One region of the Faecalibacterium sp. Marseille-Q3530 genome, then DNA from elsewhere that is predicted to be linked to it. Evidence: a T-box and tRNA genes for the amino acid it is inferred to sense, from the RefSeq annotation. Region 1 holds a T-box; the other regions hold tRNA genes.

The links. A T-box is a leader RNA that pairs with one kind of tRNA and senses whether it is charged. The one in region 1 lies ahead of J3350_RS05190 (valine--tRNA ligase), so its partner is inferred to be a tRNA-Val.
Region 2: it has a tRNA-Val gene. The T-box ahead of J3350_RS05190 (valine--tRNA ligase) is inferred to sense a tRNA for this amino acid. The anticodon was not compared.
Region 3: it has a tRNA-Val gene. The T-box ahead of J3350_RS05190 (valine--tRNA ligase) is inferred to sense a tRNA for this amino acid. The anticodon was not compared.

What each region holds. Positions count from the first base shown of each region.
Region 1 is NZ_JAFREH010000004.1:3,941-8,183, reverse strand. It holds gene J3350_RS05200 (bifunctional homocysteine S-methyltransferase/methylenetetrahydrofolate reductase) at 1-340, shown strand, start outside; gene J3350_RS05195 (glycosyltransferase) at 384-1,364, shown strand; T-box leader at 1,409-1,643, shown strand; gene J3350_RS05190 (valine--tRNA ligase) at 1,703-4,243, shown strand, end outside.
Region 2 is NZ_JAFREH010000012.1:53,569-57,811, reverse strand. It holds gene J3350_RS10450 (RND family transporter) at 1-751, opposite strand, end outside; gene J3350_RS10445 (TetR/AcrR family transcriptional regulator) at 1,005-1,598, shown strand; tRNA gene J3350_RS10440 (tRNA-Val) at 1,675-1,750, shown strand; gene J3350_RS10435 (TaqI-like C-terminal specificity domain-containing protein) at 2,091-4,243, shown strand, end outside.
Region 3 is NZ_JAFREH010000006.1:49,352-53,594, reverse strand. It holds gene J3350_RS06810 (recombinase family protein) at 129-1,694, opposite strand; tRNA gene J3350_RS06805 (tRNA-Val) at 2,580-2,655, opposite strand; gene uxaC (glucuronate isomerase) at 2,929-4,243, opposite strand, start outside.

The sequences.
Region 1 (4,243 bases):
GCTGTCCGGGCAGGCGGTGGAGAACCTCCGCCATGCGCGGGAGGTGCTGGGCAGCCGGGCCAGGATCCTGGCGGGCATCATGCCGGTGGTCAGCCAGCGGAACGCCATCTTCATGGAGAACGAGATCAACGGCATCCATGTGGAGGAGGACATCATCCGGCAGTTTGCTGGGCTGGACCGCGCTCAGGGCGAGGAGCTGGGCCTTGCCATCTCGCTGAAGATGGCGCGGGAGGCCCTGCCCTATGCCGACGGCTTTTATCTGATGACCCCCTTCAACCGGGTCGCCCTGATGGAACGGCTCATCGCCCGGCTCCGCACCGAGGTGCTGCAGGAGTCCTGAAGAGGAAAACGGCAAAACGATTCGATGAAAGGAGCGACAGTCTATGGCAGAACCGACCATCAGCATCATTGTCCCGGTCTATAAAACGGAAGCCTACCTCGAAAAATGTGTGGATTCCATTCTGGCGCAGACCTTCCGGGACTTTGAACTCCTTCTCATAGACGACGGCTCCCCGGACAACTGCCCGGCGCTGTGCGAGGAAGCAGCAGCGCGCGACCCGCGCATCCGGGTCATCCACCAGAAGAACGCCGGACTTTCCGCTGCGCGGAACACCGGGGTGGAGGCTGCGCGCGGGGAATGGATCGGTTTTGTGGACAGCGATGACAGCATCGCCCCGGAGATGTACGAGACACTGCTCACCTACGCCCGGCGGGACGGGGCACAGATCGCGGTCTGCGATTACCTGCTGGTGACGGAAGCCGGAGAACCGCTTCCGTCGTCGTATCGTCTGGAGGAAGACAAGGTGCTCGACCGTGTGGGGGCGCTGGAACAGATGAACCGGGGCCACTTCAAAGTGGCATGGAACCGGCTGTACCGGCGGGAGCTCTTTGAAACGGTGCGCTTTCCGGTGGGGAAGATCCACGAGGATGAATACACGGCGCATCAGTTCTACTGGCAGTGTGAACGGATCACGATTGCAGCAAAGCCGCTGTATTTTTATGTGCAGCGGGGCGGCAGCATCATCCATACCGATTCGCCCCAGAAAACGATGAATCTGGCAGAAGGCATTTTCCAGCGGGCCTGCTTCGAGCAGGAGCAGCAGCTCACCAGGCTTGCCATAGAAGCAGCCAAGACGTCGATGCTGGTGTTTGCGCAGGCCCACAGGCGGAAGGACCTGCAGCCGGCGCAGCGGCGGTGGTGCGCAGAGATGCGCGGCCGGATGAACGCGCTGGCAAAGACTCTGCTGAAAAGCGGGGGCGGCTCGCGGGCCGACCGGATCAAGTTCCGGTTGTTCCTCTGCTCTCCAACGCTGTACCGTGCGGCGCTGCTGACCAAAAGCTGGATGAACAAGATCGGTTTCTGAAAAAAGAGATTGACAAAACGCCCAAAAACGGCTATATTCTTTGTATAAATGCAATGAAAAAGAGTGTGCATCGCAGGCAGCTTTCCAGAGAGCCGGGGCAGGTGAAAGCCGGTAAGTGTGCGGGGATGCGCTGTCGCTTTTGAGCAGAGGCGGGGAAATCAGTAGTCGCCTCCGGGCCTGTCCCACGTTATCGGGGCATCAAGGGGCACAAAAATGCAAGGCGCTTTTTGTGCAATTTGGGTGGTACCGCGGTGTAATTGATTTACAGCCGTCCCATGGAACGTTCCGTGGGACGGCTTTTTTCGTCCCACGTCATCAACAGTTTGGGAGGAACCCCTATGAAAGAACTCGCAAAACAGTACGACCCCAGCCAGGTGGAAGACCGCATCTACCAGTTCTGGCTGGACGGCGGCTACTTCCACACGGAAGCAGACCCCGACAAGAAACCCTATACCATCGTGATGCCGCCGCCGAACGTGACCGGCCAGCTGCACATGGGCCATGCACTGGATAACACCATGCAGGATGTCCTCATCCGCACCAAGCGGATGCAGGGCTACGCTGCCCTGTGGGTGCCCGGCACCGACCATGCGTCCATCGCCACCGAGGCCAAGGTCGTGGAGGCCATGCGCGCCGAGGGCCTGACCAAGGAGATGGTCGGCCGCGACGGCTTTTTGGAGCGCGCCTGGGATTGGAAGACCAAGTACGGCAACCGCATCGTCAGCCAGCTGAAGAAGCTCGGCACCAGCTGCGACTGGCAGCGGGAACGCTTCACCATGGACGAAGGCTGCTCGGATGCCGTCAAGGAAGTGTTCGTCCGCCTGTACGACAAGCAGCTGATCTACCGCGGCAACCGCATGGTCAACTGGTGCCCGCACTGCAACACCTCCATCTCGGACGCTGAGGTCGAGTATGAGGAGAAGGACGGCAGCTTCTGGCACCTGCTCTACCCGGTCAAGGAGACCGGCGAGATGCTGGAGCTGGCTACCACCCGCCCGGAGACCATGCTGGGCGATACCGCCGTCGCCATCAACGGTGAGGACCCCCGCTATGCGCACCTGCACGGCTGCCATGTCATCCTGCCGCTGCTGAACAAGGAGATCCCCATCGTCTGCGACGAACACGCCGACATGACCAAGGGCACCGGTGTCGTCAAGATCACCCCGGCCCACGACCCCAACGACTTTGAGGTCGGCCTCCGCCATGACCTGCCCATCGTCCGCGTCTTCACCTACGACGGCCGCATGACCGGCGCTGCCGACAAGGCGGCGGCCGATGCCATCTTCGCCGCAGGCAAGAACACCGTGAACGAGCCGGAAGTGCTGGACTGCGGCAAGTATGCCGGTATGACCACCCTCGAAGCCCGCAAGGCCATTCTGGCCGACCTGAAGGAGGGCGGCTTCCTGAAGGAGATCGAGCCTCTGAAGCACGAGGTCGGCACCTGCTACCGCTGCCACTCCACCATCGAGCCGATGGTCTCCAAGCAATGGTTCGTCAAGATGGAGCCGCTGGCAAAGCCCGCCATCGAAAGCGTGGAAAAGGGCGAGATCAAGTTCGTGCCGGAGCGCTTCACCAAGAACTATATGAACTGGATGAAGGGCACCCGCGACTGGTGCATCAGCCGCCAGCTGTGGTGGGGCCACCAGATCCCGGCGTATTACTGCGATGACTGCGGCGAGACCGTGGTCGCCAAGGACGCCCCCTGCACCTGCCCCAAGTGCGGCGGCAGCAAGTTCACCCAGGACCCGGATACTCTGGATACCTGGTTCTCCTCTGCGCTGTGGCCCTTCAGCACGCTGGGCTGGCCCGATGAGGACAGCGCCGACCTGAAGTATTTCTACCCCACCAACACCCTCGTCACCGGCTACGACATCATCGGGTTCTGGGTCAGCCGCATGATCTTCTCCGGTCTGGCCTATACCGGCAAGGCACCGTTCGACACCGTCTGCATCCACGGCATCGTCCGCGACAGCCAGGGCCGCAAGATGTCCAAGAGCCTGGGCAACGGCATCGACCCGCTGGAGGTCATCGCCAAGTACGGCGCGGACGCCCTGCGCTTCATGCTGCTGGACGGCTCCACCCCCGGCAACGATATGCGTTACAGCGAGAAGAAGGTGGAGGCTGCCCGCAACTTTGCAAACAAGCTGTGGAACGCCACCCGCTTCGTGCTGATGAACCTGCCCGAAGACTTTGAGCCGGGCCTGCCCGCCGACGACCGGCTGGACATGAGCGACAAGTGGGTCCTGACCAAACTGAACCAGGTGGCCGGTGCCATGACCGACAACCTCGACCACTACGAGATGGGTCTGGCCGCTGCCAAGATCAACAGCTTCATCTGGGATGTCTATTGCGACTGGTTCATCGAGATCGCAAAGCCCCGCCTGAATTCCGGTGATGCCGAGCAGGCTGACACCGCCCGCCGTGTGCTGGTGTATGTGCTGGACAAGGCCCTCAAGCTGCTGCATCCCTTCATGCCCTTCGTCACCGAGGAGCTGTATCAGGCGCTGCCCGGCTCTGCCGAGACCATCATGACCCAGGCCTGGCCGACCGTGGACGAGGCCCACAACTGGCCGGAGGAAGAGGAAGCCTTTGAGAAGGTCATGGACTACATCAAGGCGGTGCGTACCATGCGCACCGAGATGAACGTCCACCCCGCCAAGAAGACCAGCATGATCATCGAGACCGCCGACGCGACCCCGTTCCAGAACGCACAGGTCTATCTGGCAAAGTTCGCTTTTGCCACCGAGGTGACCTTCACCGCCAAGTACGAGGGCAGCACCGACGGCATGGTGCAGGTCTCCACCCACGCGGCCCGCGGCTTTATCCCCATGATGGAGCTCATCGACCGCGAGAAGGAGCTGGCCCGCCTGAACAAGGAA
Region 2 (4,243 bases), on a different contig from region 1:
AGCGGTGCAGCAGGAAGATGGAGAAGTCCATCGTAACGCCCAGCTGCAGCACGGTGGACAGCGCCTGGGTGATGTAGCTGATCTGGCCGAGGAAGATGTTCGTACCAAAGTTGTACACGATGGGGAACAGCAGGCCCAGCATGAACAGCACCGGGGTGATGGTGCTCTCCAGCGATAGGAACAGCACCAGCATACTAGCGCCCACAGCGCACAGGATATACAGCGGCATCTCCTCATTGATCAGGGCCTTGGTGTCCTGCAGGATGACGCTCATGCCGCCAAAGAAGGTATCCTTCCGGAGCACCTTCTTGATCTGCTGGACCGCGTTCATCGTCTCGTCGCTGGCGCTGGGGCCGTCGAACCGGACGATGAGCATGGTGGAATCATTTTTGCCGAACATGAACTGCTGGATGTCCGCCGGGAGCATCTCGGTAGGGATGCTGGGGTCGATCACATCGCTCAGCCAGAAGGTCTGGGTGACACCGGGCACGGCGTCGATGTCCTTCTTCATGGCGATGAGCTCGTTCGTGGGCAGGCCCTCGACCGTGATCATACCGGTGGAGGCCAGATGGAAGTCGTCCTCCAATGCCCGTTCGCCGATCATGGAGTCAAGCTCCTGCGGCAGATAGGTGAGGACGTCGTAGTTGATGCGGGTGGCAACGGCGCCTATCGCGGAAGGGATCAACAGCAGGATGGCTACTGTTAAGATCAGTTTGCGCAGACGCACAATGCCCTGTGCGATCTTTTTCATGAAAACCCTCCATTGAAATGTTGGAACAGAATTGGCGTTCAAAAATGACTCGCAGTCACTTCTGAGCAAGCACTATTATAACCAGCTGGCGGAAAGTGTCAAGACAAAAACTGACCAAACGTCAGTTTTTTTATCATCCACTGAAAATTGTCTAACACCGATCGGCTATTTGGGGCTTGCGCCGGGAGGAAAGCATTGCTAAAATAATGTTTACACGACAGAACATCGCAGAAAAGAGGAATCGACCCAAAGCATGAATACCGTGGAAGGCAAAAAGCAGGAAAAGCGCCGGGCGCTTCTGGATGCAGCATACGAGCTGTTCCTGGAACGGGGCGCATCCAAGACCAGCGTGGAGGATATCACCTCCCGCGCCAAGGTGGGCAAAGGCACCTTCTATCTCTATTTTGCCGATAAAGGTGCTGTGACCCAGGCGCTTCTGGCCCGCGTGAGCTACCAGCTGCTGGACGACGCCGTGACGGCCTGTGAGCGCGCCAGCGCGCCGATGGATTTTCCCGACAAGATGATCTTCGTCATCGACCACATCATCGAGGCCCTGCGGAACGACACCCTGATGCTCCGTTTTCTGGAGCGCAGCTTCGTCTGGCCGGGGCTGGACAAGATCGAAGCCTCCGGCGAGGCCGAGCCGCTGATGCGCAAACTGCTCCACGCCATCATGTCCAGCCCCGAAATGGCCGGCCTGACCGAGCGCGAAGTCTACCAGCGCATCACGGCGCTGGGCAGCATGTGCATGTCGGTGTGCTACTCGTCCATCCTCGAAGGCAAACCTGACCACATCGACGCCATGAAACCTGTGCTCTACAACATCATCCGGAAGGCTCTGCAATGATTTTTGCAGAAATTTGCAAAAAAGGCTTGCAATTTGGCCAAAGATGTGGTATCATAATCGAGTCGATACGACATCTGGACGGTTAGCTCAGCTGGTAGAGCATCTGCTTGACGTGCAGGAGGTCACAGGTTCGAGTCCTGTACCGTCCACCATACAGTTCGTACTCGAACCCGATTCTTTACGAAAAAGGGTTCGGGTACGTTTTTTGTTTATCGGAGGTTTTGCGGAAAGAGTACGCAGAGCGGTAAACGAACAAAGGCAGGGTATCATCGTGGTGATGGTATCCTGCCTTTTGTTTTGCGGGATCAAGTTCGCTTTGTGCGAACTTGGTCGCCCCTATATGGAACGTTTCTGGTCAGCTGTCAAAAACATATAAAAAATATTATATAACGTCATTTAATACAGGATCGTCAAAATCATTAATGTTGACGTTGTTCGTTTCAAGGAGTATAATATAGTCATTCAATTAAGAGAATCAACTTGGAGAAAGTTATGTATATTTCAGTTAATGATGCCGCTGTGAAATTTAATATTTCAAAAAGACGTGTTCAAACTTTGTGTGAGCAGGGCCGTATTAGCGGTGCAGATATGGTTGGAGGCGTATGGCGGATACCTGAAGCCGCTCCCAAACCTATTGATGGTCGAAAAAATTATGCCAATCATACTAAGCCTGATTCTGGCTGTGGCGTTTCGGAAATTTTTAATATTGATGACGTATGTAAAAGATTATCTGTATCAAAGGCTACGGTAAAAAACTGGATTCGCCTTGGGAAAATTGTTCCTGACGTAGACAATCAGTTGTTTAGCCGTGGATATATCGAAAAATTAGTTAAAGAAATTAAAACGTCTTCAAACACACAACTAAAAAGTCGCAGAAACAAAAAGAACTTTACAGGTAGAATGCTCTATAAAGATTATATCCATACTGTGGAGAATCAAAAATTAGTTGCTGAAATTCTAGAGCTTGATATTGTTAAGGATGAAAGCGATATTCTGGTAATTCTTGCAAATTTTGCTGTTCAGCTTTATTATCAGAGCCGAAAAATATGGTATTCAGATAATAATCTTCTTGTGCAATTTTTATCTAATGAGCATTTTGATGAATTTTGCGTTTTGATCAAAGATCTAGTTGGAACATGTACGATTGACTCCGCGTTATTAGAAAGATTACAACCAATTTTAATAAAAAAAATCTTCTTTGTTGAAGGAGAAGATTCATTGGGGTTTATCTATATTTCTTTGAGAGATATTGCTCAAAGAAAACGCTCTGGCGCTTATTATACGCCTGAAAAAGTTGTAAGTCAATTGATAGAGAATCTATATGACAATGACCCGAATTTAAGAGAGAAAACAATTTGTGATCCTTGTTGTGGTACAGGAAATTTCTTGTTACAGCTTGGAATGAAAGGAATGGATTGTTCAAAACTATATGGTCAGGATATTGATTTCACAAGCATCCATATAACTCGAATTAACATCGCTCTTATGACACCTCAAATAACCATTGATGAACTTTATTCAAGGTTTATTGTTGGTAATACATATTTTAAAACCTTTAAAAAAAGTTTCGATATTGTTCTTGGAAATCCACCTTGGGGAAGTGATTTTTCTGAGATGGATAAAGCCTTATGCCGAAAGCTTTTTCGGACTGCGGCAGGGAAAAATATAGAGTCATATGATTTATTTGTGGAGAAAGCGTTAACCATGCTTGCGCATAATGGTATAATGGCATTTGTTTTGCCTGAATCTATCTTAAGCGTAGCTGTACATGAAGCGGTACGAAAACTACTGCTCGAAAATTGTTCTTTCAAATTTGTTTCTTATTTAGGAAATGTCTTTTCTGGTGTCCAGTGCCCCTCTATAATTTTAGGAGTGGCGCTTGATGATTCTAAAACAGTAGTTGGGTGCAAGATCTCCATTGGAAATCACTTCTTTATTATTTCGGAAAATCGTTCTTTTTCGCAAGAGCTTTTTTCTTTCAATGTTTCGGACGAAGAGAACAAGTGTTTGAATTCAATTAGTGAAATAAAAAACGCTGCATTCTTAAAAGGGAATGCCATATTTGCTCTCGGAATCGTTACAGGTAACAACAGAGAATACGTATCCGCATCTAAATATGCCGGCTATGAGCTTGTTCTAAAAGGCAGTGATATACAAAAATATAAAATTGTTCCTTCCGAAAACTACATTCGATTTACTCCAAAGTCTTTCCAACAAGTAGCTCCCATAGAAATTTACAGGGCAAAAGAAAAGCTTTTATACCGATTTGTTTGCGATGTTCCGGTATTTGCGTATGATGATAAGCAAACACTTTCTTTGAATAGTTGCAATATCGTAATTCCCAAGATTGAAGGCCTTGCGATGAAATATGTGCTCGCAATTCTTAATTCCAGCGTGGCGGCTTTTTTCATTTCAAAAAAATTTAATTCTGTTAAATTGCTCCGTTCGCATATCGAGCAAATACCGATACCTGTTGTTTCAGCGGAAATTCAAACTACTATTATAGAAAAAGTAGACCACATAATGAATTCTACCGAAAACCTCTGTGGTCTATATAGTGAGTTGGATAATGTAATTATGGATTTATATCATCTAGAACCAAAAGACAGAGAGATTATAAAAATAGCTTTGTCTGAAAAAAATCT
Region 3 (4,243 bases), on a different contig from region 1:
TCGGCTGCCGTGGACGGTACAGGACCCGAAAGCACAGCCTGCCGGAGTATCTTCCCCCGCCAGTGCAAGTCCGAACGGTCGTACAACAACAAAGGCAGGGGATCACCATGATGGTGGTATCCTGCCTTTTACGATTGTATCGGATTGCTCGCGCGCCCTGTTCTCGTCCTGTGCCTCTCCCCCCACAAAACAAAAAATCCCCAGACAAATGTCTGAGGATTTTTATGTGGTGGAGCATTCTCCACAGCACTCGAACCCAACACCTCTTCACGGGAGATGGTTTTGGAATCGTCCGTGAAGTTGAAATTGAGCACGACCCGGTCGTCAAAGACGTAGACCGAGTTGACAAAGGTATCAATGATCTGCCGCTGGTGCTCCATGTCTCTCATGTCACCCTTGCGGAATTTTTCAAACCAGAACCGCATCCACTCGCGGGTCAGGACGGGCTTTTTCAGCTCTTCTTCCAGAATGCTGGTGTTCAGAGCTTCTTTCCGGGCTTCCAGTTCGTCCAGCCGCTGCTTGGTGGTCGGGGTCAGGATGCCCTGTTCAATGGCTTCCAGAAGGTTTGCCAGCCGCTTCTCTGTATCCCGGAGCTGGTCTTTCAAAACAGGCAGTCGGGTGTTCTCCTGCTGCTGGGCTTCCATAATCAAATCTATCAGCTGTTCGATGATTTCATCGCTGAAAATCACCTTAATGGCAGTCTCCACCACGAACCGTTCCAACGGCTCTTTGCGGATAGCTTTCAGGTCGCAGTGCGCCTTGCCGTGGCGTTTGGCGTTGCCGCACTTGTAGTAATAGTAGGTGTTTCCCATGTGGCTGGTGCCGCTCTCGCCGCCCATCAGGGTGCCGCACTTGCCGCAGAACAGCTTGGTGGTCAGCAGATAGCTCACATCCTCTTTTGCGGGTCGACCATGGGCAATCCTATTTTGCTCGAAACGCTGCTGCACCCGGTCGAACAAGTCCTCGTCCACGATGGCTGGAATGCCGCCCGGTGTCACGATGTCCTTATATCGGTATTCACCTATGTAACGGCGGTTCCGGAAAATCTGGAAGAAGCTGTTCTTGACAAAAGGCTTGCCGGTACGGGTGCGCAGCCCTCGCTCGTTCAGGGATGCTGCGATTTTCTCGGCAGGCTCGCCGTTGGCGTACCGGGTAAAAATCTCCTGCACAATGGGAGCCGTCTCCGGGTCGATATGGTACAGTCTGTCCTCCTTGCCAATGGTGAAGCCCAGCGGAACGATACCGCCGTTGTACTTGCACTGGAGGGCATTTTCGCGCTCACCGCGCGCTACTTTCAGGGCAAGTTCGGCGGAATAGTATTCCGCCATGCCGATAAGCATACTCTCCACCATAATGCCTTCAGGCCCCTGCGAAATGGGTTCCATGGCAGACACCAGATGGACGCCGTTCTTTTCCAGCTGGTACTTGTAGTTCACGGCATCGAACCGATTCCGGGCAAAGCGGTCGAGCTTCCAGACCAGAACTACATCGAAGATTTTCTTTGCGCTGTCCTTAATCATCCTCTGGAAGTCCGGGCGGTCATCCGTCTTGGCGGAGTAGGCACGGTCGATGTAGGTGCCGACCACGGTGATACCGTTCTTCTCGGCGTAGTCCTTGCAGTCGCGCAGCTGCCCTTCAATGGACGCTTCGCGCTGGCTGTCGGAAGAATAGCGGGCGTAGATTACGGCGGTCATGGTTGCACCTCCTTGGCAGTATGTTCGGGTTGCCTTTATAGTATCGAGTTAAGCGCAGCTTGTCAGCAATCTGCGAGCAGATTGAAATGTGAAAATTACGAAACGCAGCGAAAAAGGGGAGAGAAAAAGGGGAGAGCAAGAATCGTCCCGTGGCCACAAATTTTCAATTCTTGAAAATGTTGTGCCCTTCCGGGACTGCACTTCTGCAACGCTCCCGCGTTTTGAAGTGTTCTTGTTGGGGCGTGCCTGCCCCAGACCCTGCTGGAAACGAGTACAGCAAACTGGAGGTTATCGTTTGTTTTTCATATTGCTAAAAGTAAGAACAACGCAAACAGCTATAACTACTGCTGCGACGATTAAAAGCATATCGTTATGAAAATACAGACTCAATAACAACAAAACCAAATCTATGATTTGCAAAATTGGTAATAATTTTCTCATCTACTTTTCCTCCTCAAATTCTTATTTGTTGAACTAAGCCGAGTATACCATACTCTCCAATGAAAGAACACCCCCGATATAGTGAAATTTTGCCATTTTCCTGCGTACGTGCGTACACGCTCCGCAGGGATTCTAAGGGGCTTGACCCCTTAGCACACAGACTTTGGCACAAAGTCTAGTGTGTTACACCTTGCCAGAGGTGTACAGGCTCTCCCCGGTACGCACGTATGCAGCGATTGCCCCCAATGCGTCATATAGGGTGACGACCAAGTTCGCACAAAGCGAACTTGATTCCTCAAAGCAAAAGGCAGGATACCACCGTCATAGTGATACCCTGCCTTTGCTCGTTTAACGCTCTGTGTAGTCCTTCCGCAGAACTTCCGATAAACAAAAAACGTACCCGAACCCTTTTTCATAAAGAATCGGGTTCGAGTACGAACTGTATGGTGGACGGTACAGGACTCGAACCTGTGACCTCCTGCACGTCAAGCAGATGCTCTACCAGCTGAGCTAACCGTCCATATTGGCTGTGCCGCAATCGGCTTGATTATGTTATCATATTCTCTGCAAAAAAGCAAGTCTTTTTTGAAATTTTCTGCAAACTTTTTTGCAGCAAGGCGGGAGGTGCCGAAATTTCTGCGGCCTGGCGTGGAACTTGGCCGACGCAGGGCGGCAGGGGGAGCCGTTTTACCAAACGCGCTGCGGGACTGCGCAAAAAAGCCCGGCCGGAGGCTATACGGGCAGCGCTCCGGCCGGGCGGAAAACGGAAATGAGAGATCAGGCAGGGAGAGGCTTACAGGGCGAAGTAGCGCTTTGCGTTGTCGAAGCAGATGCCCTTGACGATCTTCTCCAGAGCCTTCTCGTCGTTGGGATACTCGCCATCCTCGACCCACTGGCCGATGATGTTGCACAGGATGCGGCGGAAGTAGTCGTGGCGGGTGTAGCTCAGGAAGCTGCGGCTGTCGGTCAGCATACCGACGAAGTTGCCCAGCAGGCCCAGGCTGGCCAGACGGGTCATCTGCTCTTCCATGCCGATCTTGTGGTCGTTGAACCACCAGGCAGAACCGTGCTGGATCTTGCCCGGAACCTCGCTGTTCTGGAAGCAGCCCAGGATGGTGCCGATCTGTGCGTCATCGCCGGGGTTCAGGCTGTAGATGATGGTCTTGGGGCACTCGTCGGTGTCGTTCAGAGCGCTCAGCAGGCTTGCGATCTCGCCGCCGCAGGTGGCAGTGTTGATCATGTCGAAGCCGGTGTCGGGGCCCAGCAGGCTGTTCATCTTGCGGTTGACGCCGCGCAGGCAGTTGTAGTGGATCTGCATGGCAACGTTCAGGCGGTGATACTGCTTGCCCAGGTGGATCAGGATGTAGGTCTGATACTTCTCAGCCTCTTCCACAGTCACAGCCTCGCCGGCCATGGCCTTCTGGTAGATGGCGTTGACCTCTTCCTTGGTGGCCTCACGATAAGGCACGTAGTCCAGGCCGTGGTCGGTAGCGCGGCAGCCCATCTCGACGAAGAACTCAATGCGCTTGGTCAGAGCATCGCAGACGCAGTCGATGCAGGCCAGCTTCTCCTTGCCGACGACCTCAGCCAGCTTGCCCATGTACTCGACGAAGCCGGGCTTCTGGATGTTGATGGCCTTGTCGGGGCGGAAGGAAGGAGCCACGGTGAACTTGATGGTGGGGTCTTCCTTGATCTTCTTGTGCCACTCCAGATCGTCGATGGGGTCATCGGTGGTGCCGATGAAAGCGACGTTGGACTGCTCGATCAGGCCGCGGACGGTCAGCTTGGGGTCGTGCTGCAGCTTGTCGTTGCACAGGTTCCAGACTTCCTCAGCGGTATCGCCGTTCAGGACGCCTTCATAGCCGAAGAAGTGGTGCAGCTCCAGGTTGGTCCAGTGGTACATCGGGTTGCCGATGGCCATGGGCAGAGCCTCTGCGAACTTCTGGAAGCGCTCGCGGTCGGGCTTGTCCCCGGTGATGTACTCTTCCGGCACACCGTTGGAGCGCATCACGCGCCACTTGTAGTGGTCGCCGAAGTAGCTGCCGTCCGGGTTGCGGCCGCCCAGCCAGACCTGAGCGATGTTGTCGAAGCGGCGGTTCTCGTAGATC